DNA from 2 places in the Paenibacillus sp. FSL R5-0701 genome. Region 1 is predicted to be linked to the other one. Evidence: a T-box and tRNA genes for the amino acid it is inferred to sense, from the RefSeq annotation. Region 1 holds a T-box; the other holds one or more tRNA genes.
The links. A T-box is a leader RNA that pairs with one kind of tRNA and senses whether it is charged. The one in region 1 lies ahead of leuS (leucine--tRNA ligase), so its partner is inferred to be a tRNA-Leu.
Positions count from the first base shown of each region.

Region 2: it encodes a tRNA-Leu, which carries the amino acid that the T-box ahead of leuS (leucine--tRNA ligase) is inferred to sense. The anticodon was not compared.

Region 1 covers NZ_CP150230.1:4,937,115-4,945,332, reverse strand. The annotation lists gene aroE (shikimate dehydrogenase) at 1-517, shown strand, start outside; gene yhbY (ribosome assembly RNA-binding protein YhbY) at 600-893, shown strand; gene MKZ13_RS21870 (nicotinate-nucleotide adenylyltransferase) at 909-1,499, shown strand; gene yqeK (bis(5'-nucleosyl)-tetraphosphatase (symmetrical) YqeK) at 1,483-2,049, shown strand; gene rsfS (ribosome silencing factor) at 2,250-2,597, shown strand; gene MKZ13_RS21855 (S1-like domain-containing RNA-binding protein) at 2,594-3,499, shown strand; gene MKZ13_RS21850 (class I SAM-dependent methyltransferase) at 3,630-4,400, shown strand; gene MKZ13_RS21845 (aminoglycoside phosphotransferase family protein) at 4,624-5,580, shown strand; T-box leader at 5,692-5,961, shown strand; gene leuS (leucine--tRNA ligase) at 6,040-8,218, shown strand, end outside.
Region 2 covers NZ_CP150230.1:4,755,401-4,763,618, forward strand. The annotation lists gene MKZ13_RS21025 (insulinase family protein) at 1-2,058, opposite strand, end outside; gene MKZ13_RS21030 (IS30 family transposase) at 3,211-4,167, shown strand; gene MKZ13_RS21035 (MBL fold metallo-hydrolase) at 4,075-4,935, opposite strand; tRNA gene MKZ13_RS21040 (tRNA-Leu) at 6,024-6,109, opposite strand; gene MKZ13_RS21045 (general stress protein) at 6,573-7,022, opposite strand; gene MKZ13_RS21050 (hypothetical protein) at 7,230-7,454, shown strand; gene MKZ13_RS21055 (NucA/NucB deoxyribonuclease domain-containing protein) at 7,648-8,130, opposite strand.

The sequences.
Region 1 (8,218 bases):
ATCGTTGAAGGAAGAGGCTGTGCCTGAGCTTGCGGGTAAACGTATTGCTGTACTGGGAGCAGGTGGAGCGGCAAGAGGCGTTATATACGCACTTGCATTGGAGAAGCCTGAGCAGATTCACATTCTGAATCGTACAGCGGACAGGGCTGTTGCACTTGCTTCGGATTTACGGGGCCATGGCTTGGGAGAAATATCAGGCAGTGGCATGGAAGACGCTGCGACGGTCTTGGCTACGGCTGATATTGTGATCAACACAACGGCTGCCGGAATGTATCCTCATGTTGATGACGTGCCGGTTGATCCCGCACTAATTCGTGAAGGCGCAGCAGTGAGTGATCTGATCTATAATCCGCTGGAGACCCGTCTGCTTCGGGAGTCGCGGTTACGAGGATGCACAGTGCACGGTGGTCTGGGGATGTTTGTATACCAGGGCGCAGTGGCCTTTGAACATTGGCTCGGCATTCCGGCTCCTGTGGAGACGATGAGACGTGCTGTACTAAACAGTTTTGAAGTGTGAAAATAATAATTGAATGGTCAGGTCCGGACAGTTTTTGTGCTGTCGATCAGGTCCTGCTCAACATAAGGAGTATGGAGTATTCATGTTAAACGGTAAACAAAAGCGCTTTTTGCGGTCACAGGCACATCACCTGACCCCTGTATTTCAGATTGGTAAAGGTGGAACCAACGAGCACCTGTTCCGTCACATCGAAGATGCGATTGAGAAGCGCGAATTGATGAAAGTGCAAGTGTTGAACAACAATGACGAGGACAGAAAAGAGATGGCAGAAGAAGTTGCCCGTGAAACGGGAAGTGAGCTTGTACAACTCATCGGTAACACAATCATCCTGTACAAAGAATCTCGCGATAACAAACAAATCGAATTACCTAGATAAGGGAGCGTGACGCAGGTGAAGATCGGCATCATGGGTGGTACGTTTGATCCGATCCACATGGGACACCTCCTGGCAGCTGAAGCGGCAAGGGACTCGCATGCACTGGATGAGATCTGGTTCATGCCTTCCCATGTTCCACCTCACAAACGCGGAGCCGGAGCTTCGGGACAGCAACGTCTCGACATGACGGAAGCGGCTGTGAAGGGTGTGCAGCAATATGAGGTGCTGGATATCGAGATGGAATTGGGCGGAGTGTCTTATACCATTGATACGATGAAGGAACTGTGGCGTCGCCATCCTGAACATGAATTCTATTTCATTATCGGGGCGGATATGGTGAACTATCTTCCCAAATGGGAGCAGATTGAAGAGCTTGCAGAACGCTTAACCTTTATAGGTGTTGGTCGGCCGGGCTTCCAGTTACATCTGGATGATTTGCCAGACGAGTTACAGGATCGGGTCCTGCTGGCCGAGATGCCCTTGGTCGATATTTCATCGACAGCCGTGCGCAGACGTCTGGCCAAAGGACATTCGGTACGCTTCATGATTCCTGATGAAGTGCACCAATACATTGTAAGGAGCGGTTTATATGGGACTAAGCCGTGAGGAACTGATTCAAGCCGTATCCGGACAAATGCCGGAGAAACGCTGGAAGCATACACTGGGCGTGATGGAATCGGCAGTGATGTTGGCTAATAAATACGGTGCTGATCCTGTGAAAGCAGATCTGGCAGCGATATTGCATGATGTGGCGAAGTACTGGCCCGTAGCGGAGATGGAAGCGGTCATCCGTGATAACGGATTAAACCAGGAACTTCTTCAGCATGACAAGCAGCTATGGCATTCCGAAGTCGGTGCTTTTGTAGCCGAGCGTGATTACGGTGTAACGGATTCCGAAGTTATTAATGCCATCCGGTGGCATACCTCGGGTCGGGTAGGCATGAGCTTGCTGGACAAAGTGGTATGTCTTGCCGATTACATTGAACCGGGACGAGATTTCCCAGGAGTGGATCACATTCGCGAACAGGCTGAACGTAGTCTAGAGGAAGGTTTAATTGCCGGATTCGATTCGACGATCAGCTTGCTGATCTCGCAACGACGTGTCATTTATCCTTTGACCATGCTGTCGCGGAATGACTTAATTGCACAATTATAGAGGTTGTTCAAAAAGTCCACTTTTGATTACGAAGGATGCCTAGCGGCATCATCAGCATCGAATATGAAATTCAGCCGAAATGTCCGTTGCTCACGTAGTTATCCTACGCTCCGCTACTCCATTTCTAGCTTTATTCCATCTTCTCGGTACTGAAAACTGATCTTTTTGAACACACAATTATAGATTATGGAGGTTGGTTCATGACAGTATCATCGAAAGAACTTATGAATATGGCGGTTACTGCCGCTGACGACAAAAAGGCATCCAATATTGTAGCATTGGATCTGATTAATGTTTCTCTGGTGGCGGATTATTTTGTTATTTGTCACGGGAATTCCGATACACAGGTACAAGCCATTGCCACTGAAATTCGCAAACAGGCTCATGCAGCCGGAGCGACGATCAAAGGTATCGAAGGTATGGATTCTGCACGTTGGGTACTGATGGACATGGGCGATGTTGTTGTTCATATCTTCCACCGCGACGAGCGTGAATACTACAACATTGAACGACTCTGGTCTGATGCCAAAGTGGTGGAAACTGTATGAGTTTGATTGCTGGAACAGTCGTCTCTTTGCCGGTTTCACGTGAAGTGTCTCCGTTTGGCTTCTTTTTGACGACAGGATCGGAAGATGTACTTCTTCACTACACCGAGTTAACGCGGGATATTAAGATTGGTGAGACGCTTGAGGTATTTGTGTTCTTTGATACGGAAGATCGTCTGGCCGTAACGATGAAAAAGCCTTATCTCATGCTCGGCGAAATGGCACGACTGGTTGTGGCTGATGTTCACCCACGACTGGGCTGTTTCCTGGAAATGGGACTTGGACGGCAATTGCTGCTTCCTATTCGTGAACTGCCTGAACTGGAAGAACTGCGTCCTCAAGTGGGGGATGAAGTCTTTGTAATCATGGAACATGACAAGCAAGGACGTCTGCGTGCCAAATTGGCCGGGGAACGTGAACTTTCACCATTGTCTTTCCATGCTCCAACTTCATGGTTAAACGAGTGGGTTGAAGCGACGGTATACAAGCCACTGCAGATGGGTACTTTTGTACTTGTAGAGGGCGGTGTACTGGGCTTTGGCGCAATTGGCATGATTCATTCATCCGAACGTAGTCATATGCTGCGTCTTGGTGAAAAAGTGAAATGTCGGGTGACACTGGTACGTGAAGACGGACGTGTGAATCTGGCCATGACTCAACTCAAACAAGTTGGACGTAACGAAGATGCAGACAAGCTGCTCGCCTTTATGAAAGAGCGTCCAATGGGCGGCATGCCTTACTCGGATGCAACTCCGCCGGATATCATCAAGCAGCGCTTTGGCATCAGTAAGTCTGCGTTCAAGCGTGCCTTGGGCAAATTGATGAAGGATGGACTGGTGGTTCAAAAGGAAAGCTGGACGTATCTGGCCGAATCTGCTCCTGCAGATCAAAGTGAAGACAAGTAATCTTCCTGATTAAATATTTGTAACATTGAACTAGGAGAAGGCAGGGCTAGGCTGGGTAAACACCGGATACCCTGCTTTTTCTTTTGTTAGATCAGGATTGGAAAATGAAATTGAAAGTGCGGTGCCTGACATGTCTTACCGGAAATTTGCCTATGTCTATGATGAATTAATGGAAGATATGCCTTATCCGGACTGGATAAGGTTTGCAAGAACAGCCTGGGAACATCATGGAATGCCCAAAAGTGTCGCAGAACTTGGTTGTGGAACGGGCTCCATTACGATCCCGCTCGTGAACTCCGGTTTTGAAGTTACAGGCATTGATCTTTCAGCAGATATGCTGTCGGTTGCGCGCAGCAAGATGGAGGCCACGCCTCAGGGTCATCGCTTGTACCGCGAAGGCAGTGTACGTTGGGTGCAGCAGGATATGCGGGATTGGCGAGTTCCGGAGCCTGTGGATTCGGTTATATCTTTCTGTGATTGCGTTAATTACCTGCTCGAACAAGAAGATGTTGTTCGTACATTCCAGCGCACATATGAGATGTTGAAACCTGGTGGAACGTTCCTGTTTGATGTTCACCATCCCAATACCCTTATTCGTTATGATGAGGAACAGCCTTTTGTATTGGATGAACGCTCCGTATCGTATATTTGGACCTGTGGATTGGATCAAGATCGTTGTGAGATTGAGCATCATCTGAGTATCTTTTCACGTGTGGATGATGGTAGCAAGGATATGTACCAGCGTTTTGAAGAAGTTCATGTCCAGCGCGCGTATAATCCGGACTGGATGAAGCTGGAGTTATCCAAGGCAGGTTTTAAAGACGTGAAGGTATATGCGGATTTTGAATGGAAAGAAGCTGGAGACAGCGCACAGCGCTTGTTCTACGTGGCTGTGAAGTAAGAAGGAAAGATGACAACTGTCCTTATGTATCGTGCATAAGGACAGTTTTTTTTGATTTTCCATGGAGAATGAATAGCAATAGTCTTAAATAGGATAAAGGAATGCTAGGAAAGACATAACGAGGTGACAAAAAGTATTGCCAGTTAAAGTAAAGGAGGCGATAATAGTCGGATAGAAAACGTTTTCTGAGGAAATAAATCAAATGTCAATGTGAGGTGTAGAAATGGAAAGTACATATAAAACAAGACTTACGTCAGAACAGTTGAATGCCATAATAGAGCAGCATTTCTCTGCAAGTATAGAGGACTACAAGGAAATGGTGGATGGCTGGGCCAATCATGCATATCTCATCACACTGAGTGACGCACAGCGAGTGGTACTGAAAATTGCACCGTCGGATTCGACAAATCTGATGCGCTGTGAGCAGGATCTCATGATTGCCGAAGTTGAGGCACTACGCCTCATCACGGAGCTACAGGATGTTCCCGTACCCCAAGTGTTGGCTTATGATGATTCATTAACTATGGCTTCAGCGCGTTATTTTATCATGGAGTACATGTCTGGAGCACCCTATAATCAGGTCAAGGATCAATATTCTGTGGAAGAGCAGGAGGCCATTGAACACCAGCTCGGTCTGTACAATCGTCGAATTAATGAAATCAAGGGCGAGAAGTTCGGATATTTTTCGGAGCATAAACAACGTTATTCTACATGGAAAGAAGCATTTATGAATCTGATGGATGATATTCTTACCGACGGGGAAGAAGCTGGAATCACATTTTCGATTGATTACCCTGAATTGAGACGTTTGATTGAAGAAAAAACGGATGTGCTGGACGATGTCAAAGAACCTGTGCTTGTGAGTTGGGATCTGTGGGATGGCAATGTTCTGGTTGACAAAGGTCGCATCACAGCGATTATTGATTTTGAACGTTCTCTGTGGGCAGATCCTCTGATGGAGCATTACTTTAGTCATTTTAACTATACTCCCGGATTCGTGAAGGGATATGGGCATGCGATTACCACTGAAAGTGAGCTGAAAAGAAGAAGTCTCTATGACTTGTACTTTGATCTGGTGCTGCGCATTGAGTGTGCCTATCGTCAATATGATAATCAGGAACATGTGAATTGGACTATTCATAATCTGGAGGAAGGCATTGAGCGTTTTCGGATATCCTGAACAGCAACGAGTATTATGAACGGTACGAACCGTAGACTTCATGATGGCGATTATAACGTGTAATATTGACTTTGGGCTTGCTTTTTTATATAATGGTCCCGATATTGTATACATATTTCGATGATAAGGATCAGTAGTAATTCCTGTACATAACAGAGAGCCGGCGGTTGGTGCAAGCCGGTTGACAGTGATTTGCGAACTCGCCTTGGAGAAATGCGGTGATTACACCATTCTGTTTAACCTGCTTGTATAAAACTTGGGTTCAGGAATGGAAATCCGCATCGGTTAACCGCCGTTACAGGTCCAAAGGGAGTGGATGACGAAGTACGTTCGTCCGCTAACTAGGGTGGTACCACGGGAATTCAACCTCTCGTCCCTAGCGCTGCAAACGCTACGGGATGCTGAGGTTTTTTTGTTGCAATTAAAGCTAACGCGAATAACCTGAAGGAGGAACAATAGATGAGTGAAAATAACCAGCCGAAACACGGCTATCAGCCACAAGTCATGGAAAAAAGTTGGCAGCAATACTGGGATGCAAATAAAACGTTTAAAACGGGTGAGGACCCTGCTAAACCGAAATTTTATGCGCTGGATATGTTCCCTTATCCATCCGGTTCAGGTCTGCACGTAGGTCACCCGGAAGGATATACGGCAACGGATATCGTTTCCCGTTACAAACGTATGCGCGGTTACAATGTATTGCACCCAATGGGTTGGGATGCTTTCGGTCTGCCTGCTGAGCAGCATGCACTGGATACAGGTGAACATCCACGAGATATTACATTCCGTAATATTGACAATTTCCGTCGCCAGATCAAATCGCTTGGTTTCTCCTATGACTGGGATCGTGAGATCAGCACAACGGACCCTGAATACTATAAATGGACGCAATGGATCTTTATCCAACTGTATAATAAAGGCCTCGCTTATGTGGATGAAGTAGCAGTTAACTGGTGTGAAGCACTTGGAACGGTACTGGCTAATGAAGAGGTTATTGATGGCAAGAGTGAACGTGGTGGACACCCGGTTGTACGTAAACCGATGCGTCAGTGGGTTCTGAGAATTACCGAGTATGCAGAGCGTCTGTTGGAAGACCTGGAAGAGCTGGACTGGTCTGAAAGCATCAAGGATATGCAGCGCAACTGGATCGGTAAATCGACAGGTGCAGAAGTTGTATTTGCCATTGAGGGTCGCGAGGAAGTCATCAAGGTGTTTACTACCCGTGCGGACACATTGTTCGGTGCGAGCTTTGCAGTACTTGCTCCGGAACATGAATTGGTAGAAGCAATTACAACCGATGACCAACGTGAAGCGATTCAGGCTTATCAGGAGCAGGCTTCTCGTAAAAGTGATCTGGAACGTACAGATTTGGCCAAAGACAAAACAGGTGTATTCACTGGAGCTTATGCAATCAACCCTGTTAATGGTGCAAAACTGCCGATCTGGATTGCCGATTATGTCCTTGCTGGTTACGGTACAGGTGCAGTTATGGCTGTTCCAGGTCATGATGCACGTGACTGGGAATTTGCGAAGCAGTTCGGTCTGGATATCATCGAGGTTATTCAAGGTGGAGACGTTACACAAGAGGCGTATTCGGGTGATGGCGCGCATGTGAATTCCGATTTCTTGAACGGACTGAACAATGAAGAAGCGGTTGCCAAAATGATTGCTTGGTTGGAAGAGAACGGTAAAGGACAAGGGAAAGTGACCTATCGTCTGCGCGATTGGCTGTTCAGTCGTCAGCGTTACTGGGGTGAGCCAATCCCGATTCTGCATCTGGAAGACGGAACGATGAAGACCGTACCGGAGGATCAACTTCCACTGCTGCTGCCTGATATCGACCAGATCAAACCTTCGGGTACAGGAGAATCACCACTGGCGAATGTTACGGAGTGGGTGAATACGGTAGATCCGGAAACGGGAATGAAGGCACGTCGTGAGACCAACACCATGCCACAATGGGCGGGTAGCTGCTGGTATTACCTGCGCTTTATCGATCCGCACAATGACAAGGAACTGATCTCCAAGGAGAAACAGCAGCAGTGGTTGCCAGTTGATCTGTACATTGGCGGAGCAGAGCACGCGGTGCTTCACTTGCTGTACGCTCGTTTCTGGCACAAAGTGCTGTATGATCTGGGTGTTGTGGAGACCAAAGAGCCTTTCCACAAACTGGTGAACCAAGGTATGATCCTGGGTACCAATAATGAGAAAATGAGTAAATCTCGTGGTAATGTCATTAACCCGGATGAAATCGTGAATGAATTCGGTGCAGATACATTGCGTCTGTACGAGATGTTCATGGGACCATTGGAAGCGACAAAACCGTGGAATGCAAACGGGGTTGAAGGCATGCACCGCTTCCTGTCACGTGTATGGCGTCTCTTCATTAACGAAGACACAGGAGCCATCAATGACAAGATTACGGTGGACGGTGGAACGGATGAGTTCAAACGGACTGCTCACAAAACGATCAAAAAAGTTACGGAAGATCTGGAACATCTGCGCTTCAACACATCCATCAGCCAGCTGATGATTTTCATCAACGATGCATACAAAGCGGACACACTGCCTCGTGAAGCGATGGAGAAATTTGTACAGCTGTTGTCACCACTGGCACCGCATATGGCAGAGGAACTGT
Region 2 (8,218 bases), 180 kb from region 1:
CGAAGACCGGCCAATTCCCGCAGAGTGTCCGCTATTGATCAGATTACGTTGCAGATTACCTTTCATCTGAGAGATGATCTCATACAACCGCTTCGAATTATCGAATCGGGATGTGAACACAATTTCTTTGATCATGTCAAAGGCAAATCCAAGCTTGTCATACAACACTTTTGCGTTGAACTCATAGGTCGCCTTGAATTCATTGTGCTTGTGCGCGTTAGCATAAGATCCAATACCGCTATGAATACCACCTGAGTGGATATGGATCTCATTGGACAGTTCATTGAACGAGTAGTTTTGAGTGTCCACGTAACCCAATACATTCTTGAGCAATCCTGCATACGGCAGGAGATGACGTGGCACTTCTTTGATATCAAACAGCAGTCTCAGATAACCAATTCCGTTGGTGTAGAGGTTATGATGCAGAATGGTTGTGCCATCGACCTCGTTCACCGTTTGATGCAAGGTAGAGGCCTTCGGTTCAATATCTTCAATCGATAACGTCGGAATGACCTGCTGCTGCTCTTTGGTTGAAGGTGTATTCTGATATTCGGCTAGTGCTTCCGTTTTCTGAATCAACGTCAGAACTTCTTCCTTACTAAGACCGGCCTGAATAGTTTTCAGACGTTCTTTCAACGCTTCCTCCTTGCGTGAGTTCAGCCCCTTATCCGGGGTAAGCGCCACAAAGGAAGTATGTGTGTTTTGCAATATATACTTCTCAATGAGTTGCTCGAAGTAACCTTCGTTCATTTTTGTCCGCAGTTCAGCAAATACGTCATTGGCCTCTAAATGGGTGAAAGGTGCATCTTCATCGTACAGCCAGCTTTGCAGGGAGGAGAATCCGTAGATCAGGCCTTTCGGCATTCTGCCATAGTCCGCTTCTCTGTGATTGAACTCATACGAGTTAATTCCAGCAAGCAGCGCTTTAGGATCAAAGCCTTCTTTTACCACACGCTCAAGTACTTCTTTGACCGTTCCCAGAAAATCCTCTTTGCTAGACAGATTGCTCTTCTTCAATCCCACAGTGAATACGGGTTGATACAGGCTGTCATCATACGAACCGTAAACGTCCTTCGCGATTCCTTTATCCAACAAAGCCTGCTTCAAGACTGCTCCCGGAGCGTTCAGCAGTGCGTATAACAAAATTTGGAACGAAATGTTCAGTTCCTTGTCCAGACTTGTGCCGATCACCGCATTGTAGGTCAAGAAGCTGTTATCAACTTCCGATTCCGTACTTCCCGCAGAGTAAGTCTTAACCGTGTCTACCCGTTCTGCAAAAGCAAGTTGAAGTTGAATGGCCGAATCAATCTCGATTCGATCATATGCGCTCAGATAGTTTTCATCCAGCCATTGCAGTTTCTCTTCCATATCCATATCGCCGTACAGATAGATGTAACTGTTGGACGGATGATAGTATCTCGTGTGGAAATCCAGCAGCCCCTGATACGTTAGATCCAGAATAGCTTCCGGGAATCCACCAGACTCGGAGGAGTATGTAGTATCCGGGAAAAGGGAGTTCAGCACTTCTCTGCGCACCATTCGTTCCGGTGAAGAAAAAGCACCCTTCATCTCGTTATATACAACACCGTTGTAGGTTAACTCATCGTCAGCAGAGGTCAGGTTGTAGTTCCAGCCTTCCTGCAAAAATATCTTTTCATTCTCATAAATATTTGTATTTAATACCGCATCCAGATATATGTCCATCAGGTTATGGAAGTCATGATCATTACGACTCGCGATCGGATAGATCGTCTTATCGGGATACGTCATGGCGTTAAGGAATGTATTCAATGAACCTTTCAGCAACTCAACAAAAGAATCCTTGGCCGGAAATTTCTTGGACCCACAGAGCACGGAGTGTTCGAGGATATGGGCTACCCCTGTATCATCTTCCGGAGGTGTGCGGAAACCGATACTGAATACTTTGTTGTCGTCCTGATTGGACAAAAGTACAATTTTGGCCCCGGATTTCTGGTGTTCCAACAGATACGCATCCGATTTCAGTTCTTCGATTCTGCGCTCCTGTAACACCTTGTATGGCTTAAGCTGTTTCAACATAAACTTGAGTCCTCCGTCCATAAGATTGTTTTATTGGTTTTGTGACTCAATATAAGTTCAAATATGGTTATTTACACGGGCACTCCGATGACAGAACAACAGCTGTCCTCTCCGTTGTCGTGTAAATGTGTAGTTGAACTTATATCGTTCAGCAAGGTAAAGGTAATATATGCCTATGGATAGTATACACCATTGTTCCGTCTCTTCATAAAAGTCAGATAAATGTACCTTCTGATATGTATTATGCAGGGTTTATGTTTATGAACTGCATGGTGATGTGGTCAGCTATAATATCAAATTCATGAAAGAACACAAAAAGATCGCATGCAGCTTGGTTTTAGAGAAATTTTAGCAATTTCATACAGCATAACCATAGGTGCCACCTGCTTATTTCTTCAAAGAACTAGCACCGGGCTTCAAAATCTAGCTTCCCTCTCTTAATGCAAACTCGGCTTGAGCTTTTTTAGATATTCTACCTTTAAGCGTTTTCTTTCTTCAGCACTACTAAAGTACTTCTTCGTCCAACATCCTCTATAATCCTCAAAACTCTCTTCCAACCCCAAATTTATCCACAAACCAACTGTATGTTCAAACATTCTTCCAATCGCAAACGAACAGCCTCTTTTTTAATATTTTCACTATATGATTAAATTTTTTCCTTTTTTCGCTGACATAGCAAAAATCCCCTCCGTTTTTTCAGTGTTGAGTTCATTTTAACACGGTCTCTTTTTTCACTGTCTACCTTGTGGGGATAGTACCATTAACAAACGTCATAAGATTTTTTATTTATATGCGAGGATCGGGATCAGAACGGTACGGTGGTCACTACCGCAGGATTTTAAATCCTGAAGTAGTCTTAAAAGTCCCTTTTCTAAACTACCGAAAGATCGACCACGCGGATTTAAGGCATTTTTTGTGTTCTATTCCTTTTAGATTCAGTAATTTGTATATGCAACCATGTTAGCAAGAATGTAAACGGAAAGATTCGAGTAGTAACCTTGAGCTTCCAATCTTTTATACGTGAATCATTTTCATAAGACAGATTGTAATATGAAGTGCGACACCCGCTGGAAATAAATAAAAAATGGCCCATGGCCGGATTCGTGTAGAATGAAGTCACCACAACAACCATTCACACAAGGAGAATCCACCATGAGCTACAGACATCTTAGCATAATCGAGCGCAGCAAGCTAGAAATCCTCCATCGGCAAGGTCAAAGTTCAAGAGGCATCGCAAAAGAATTAGGAAGACATCCTTCGACGATTTGTCGTGAATTGAATCGTGCTACTTCATCGCAAGCCTATCAGGCAGAACAGGCTCAGAGCGCGTATGAGGAGCGTCGTAAGGCTTCTGTCTCACCTGGTAAATGGTCCGAAGTCTTAGCTATTTCCTTGGAGGAAAAACTGCAGGCAACGTGGTCTCCGGAACAGATCACAGAACGTTTCCGCATCCAAGGTCTGCCGTCGGTCTCCTTTAAAACCATCTATCGTTGGCTCTATGCCGGACGTCTAGTTCGAGGCGTGTTACAGGTCCTTCGACACAAAGGGAAGCGTCAGAAACCCACAGAAACTCGCGGTAAATTCGCTATCGGCAGATCCATTTCGGATCGCCCCAATGAGGTTCGTTCCCGAGAAACGTTTGGGCACTGGGAACTGGATACCGTCGTATCAGGTCGTGGGAAAAGTAAAGGATGCGTAGCCACGCTCATTGAACGCAAAACCCGGCTGTATACCGCCATTCTCATGCCGGATCGTACCGCTTTGTCCATGGAAATTGCGCTTGGTGTAGCCATCTCCCAGTACCCTAAAGGCACCTTCCTTACAGCCACGGCTGACAGAGGCAAGGAATTTGCTTGCTATGCAAACCTGGAAGACACACATGGCTTTCACGTCTATTTTGCTGACCCGTATTCTTCCTGGCAACGCGGTTCCAACGAAAATGGGAATGGACTACTGCGGGAGTTTCATCCCAAGGGCACCGACTTCGCTCAAGTAGAGGATGAAGATCTCGGACACTCACTGGATCTGATTAACCACAGACCCCGAAAATGCTTGGGCTGGAGAACCGCTCACGAATCTTTCACAGAGGAACTGTCGCACTTGGTTTGACAATCTGTCAAATGTTAAATTTATTAATTTATTTCTTATAACATCATAATCACTATCCCCTAACATTAGCAGTGCATTTCCAGTTGAATCTTCTTCTACAAGAAAAGCTATACTTGCGCGATTATAAGGATTCAATTGTTCGATTGATGTGTTAGATTTTAATTCGTCCAGCAAAAACTCATAATCATTGTTTGATTTCTCGCCTTTTGTATCGGCCACCTTTTCCTTTTTAGTATTTTTATCTTTTAAATATTTTTCATAAAATTTAACTAATTCATGTGGAGAAGGTGATAGGAAAGTAATTTTAATTCCATCATAGCAAATATCACTTCTTCCGTTATTAACGGTGATTATATCTTCCAATAAATCTAAATCATATAATTTTTGCTGAATATCATCAGCTGATGCCGCACTAGTATCGGACGAATTAAATCTAAATTCATTTTTTTTCAATTCTTCAAATGGATAATTAAAAAATTTAGCAACAACATATGGAGAGTTATATATTACCCGCTTGACTTTGTCCTTTTTAGAATTATCATTTAATAATTTTTGAAACAAACGAGTAAATCCTTTTATATGATCATCATCAATATGAGTGACAATGATCAAGTCCAAAATATTATTCTCTATAAACCTGGTTATTATTTTTTCATTGTTAATAGAATAACTGAGAGCAGTTCCACTATCTACTAAGATATTAAATGCTTTACCTCCATTTGTTTTCAATTGAATTAATAAACAATCACCATAACCTGCTTTCATCATTTGAATCTCCATTGTCAGATCATATTTACTGTATACTAAGTAAATATATCCTCCCTTCTTTTCAAGTAATACAATCGTTACAGCTTTCCCCTCGTTTTAACTCATCTCACATCACTCTGTTCCGATCTATTGCTCTAAACATTCAACCTCTTAACAACCAATTGTAATCCAACATAATTTCGATCTTTAAAGGATTATATCCTTTATAATAGTAAAACACATAGGTGTTTTCGGACATTACTGAATCGAATGATTGCATGACAGCACATAAATTAACGGTATAATAACACAATTTATCCAAAAAAAGAAATCCTCAATTCAGAGGATAATGGCTATAAAGAAACTTTTTCGGTCATAGTAAGGATAAGCTAGAGTACAAACCGTCAACGCCGATTCAGAAAATACAAGAGTGAACAGACGACTAGTATTATTATAGATAACCCTGTTACCCACATAGAACGAACTTCGAGAATGTAAGAAATTCCTTGGCACATATAGCTTTTCTTTAAATATAGAGAATTTCACAAACACTAAAGTGTATCTTTAATGGACTTTATCAGTAACTCCTGATCTATGATACGTTTCTTTGTCACTTTCACAGGAATAGTGTCGAGTATTCTTGTCCCACACATCAATCAAAGCGTCAGTAAGTGTAGACTTGACGATTGTTCTAAACATAGTTCAAGATCTTCTTCCCCAAGTTATTCAAACGTATTGTTTTTCAAGTAGCCCATTTCTTCAATTAATGAGATGATGCAGATCTTAAAAAAATGAAGAACATGCTGGACATAACCAGACTTCATATAAGGCTTGCTTTGGAGCATAGCGATAAAAAATAACAATCTACCTATCGTAAAGAATTCATAAATCAGACAATAGTGTGACTGGAATGGAACGTGACAGAAACCTCTAAAAGCAAATCTGAACAATACGCACACGACCTATAGTTGATATAAGCAATATTCCAAGCATATTGGAAACCGCGAATCTACACGAAAAAAAGCGTTATTAGCAATAAAGTTAGGAAATCCGCTAAAAAAACAAACAAGGGTTTCAGCTCATTTGAGCTGAAACCCTTGTTTAATAGATGCCGAGGACCGGGATCGAACCGGTACGGTAGTCACCTACCGCAGGATTTTAAGTCCTGTGCGTCTGCCAATTCCGCCACCCCGGCAGGATTATGTATTTCTTGGCGACAAGAAATATCTTACCATGAACTAATTAATTTTGCAACACTTTTTATAAAAATAATCTAACTATATAAGTTTAACTAATGATTTACACGATAACGGAGAGGACAGAAAAAACTGAAAAAGCGAAGCGTTCGCCTAAAAGCTTTCTGAAAGAAAGCTGCATCGGAAGCATACGCTATCACCGGAATTTCCCTTGAGAAAAGGGAATCGAAAAAATCTGGGGATAACAGCGATTAGAGGTTATTCTGTCATCGAAGTGCCAGTGTAAATAATCTTTAGTTCAACTTATATAAATGAAACAGGCACTGCAAGCGTCAGCTCACAGTGCCTAGAAAGTCCGAGTTGCGGTCCCGGACTTCCGGTAAACCAATCTATATTAAGGGAGGTGTGAGATAAGAATACCTCCCCAACATTAAAGAAACCTAAAATCAGCCTTAAATTAAACTAAAAAAGTAAAATAGGTCGAACACGAGCCGCTTCTTCCTCACTGCACTCCACGATAACCAAGATATGGTCCTTTAACAGCCAATCTTCGTAATACCGCGCATCCTCCTCCGAGATCCCCGCTTCAGTCAGTGTAAGCACCAAATCATCGGTCTCACTCCCAATCTCATTACCAGCGAGTCTGCGCACTGCATTTCCGATCGACATCGTCTGATCCATTCGCTTCCCCAGACCAGCCAATATGCCTTTCAGAGCGCCAAAGGCACCATCTGTTCCGGCACCCTTCAAAGGTTTGGGCAGCCCCGTCTTTTCGCTCACCAGCTCCAGATTGAGCTGCTCCTTCGCCACCGCTCCCAAATATTTATCCTTGATGCCTTCCTCTTTCACTTGATTCAGCATAATTATAGCCTCGTTCTCGGTACGGGCCAGCCCAATAATCAATTGTGTCATTCCGTTCCCCTCCTTTTACCCTAATATAACCCCGTAATCCCCATTCAAAAACGGATCATCCACAGCTAAGACAAATCACCTAGAAGATTGTTGATTTCTCTTCTGGAAATCTATACCTAGTTCTGATAGACTAGATAAAGAAGACAAATTAACCATTGAAAACATTGACATATGGATTTAACATCTCATAATCAGGAGCAATGACTTATGAAAAAAGAGGTAGAAATTGCCATCCGGCGCAAACAACAGATCATGGTTCGTAATACAAGCGGTCAGACGGTAACCGGTTTTCCCGAGCGCACCGCTGATACATCCATTCTCTCCTTACGTACCGTTCACGGCAGTCTGTGGATACCGTTTGATGAGGTTGAACATGTTACACGTCTGTTAAGCATCCGGTCTCATCATTTGAGCGGAATGCAACTCGTTTAGTCGGCTCTGTAATCCTAGAAACTCAGTTCCCGTATAGATACGTTAACTAGATCTATTTATGCCAGCACTTTATACCAAAAAACCAGACGCATGCACGTCTGGTTTTTCTCTTCTACTTTTCCTGTACCACGCTGCCACTGACCTCACAACAAAGGCCTGACTATCCTTGTTTCTGCCCGACCATATCCTGTTGTTACTTCACTACAAACTTCACTCGTGTTCCATCCGGATATGTACTTAACTGATTCCCTACCCATGAACCTGCACCACGATTATCTTTCGGGGTAATGTACTGGATATCTGCACCTGTTCCTCCCTCAGCGCACATCGCCATGGGCCACTCGTCACGATCCTTACCTTTTTTGACCGGAACACCCTTAAGTGATAAATCCCGATTGCCTTCCGCTCCATTACGATCAATGGTGCATACATCCGAATGCCCTGCCTTGATAGCAGCTTTAATATGGTTGGCCGTTTCGGGATAACGCTCTGAAGGGAACGTAATGGTATGGTCCACACTCTTGTTAGTCCCTACGAATGGATTAGGTATCTCCTCCGGCCATTCTCCCCCAGCCCAGGCATAAAGAGCTACCAGCAGCATCGCTAGCAGCGTCAGAACCTGCTTTTTGAAACCTTGCTTACCTTTACGTTTTCTTCTTGTGCGTCTCTTACTCATGCTGTGTCTCCCCCATTCAACACTTGCATTATAACAGAACACCCGTTCGTAAAACAATCCAATAAAATAAAAAAACAGCCGAGACCGC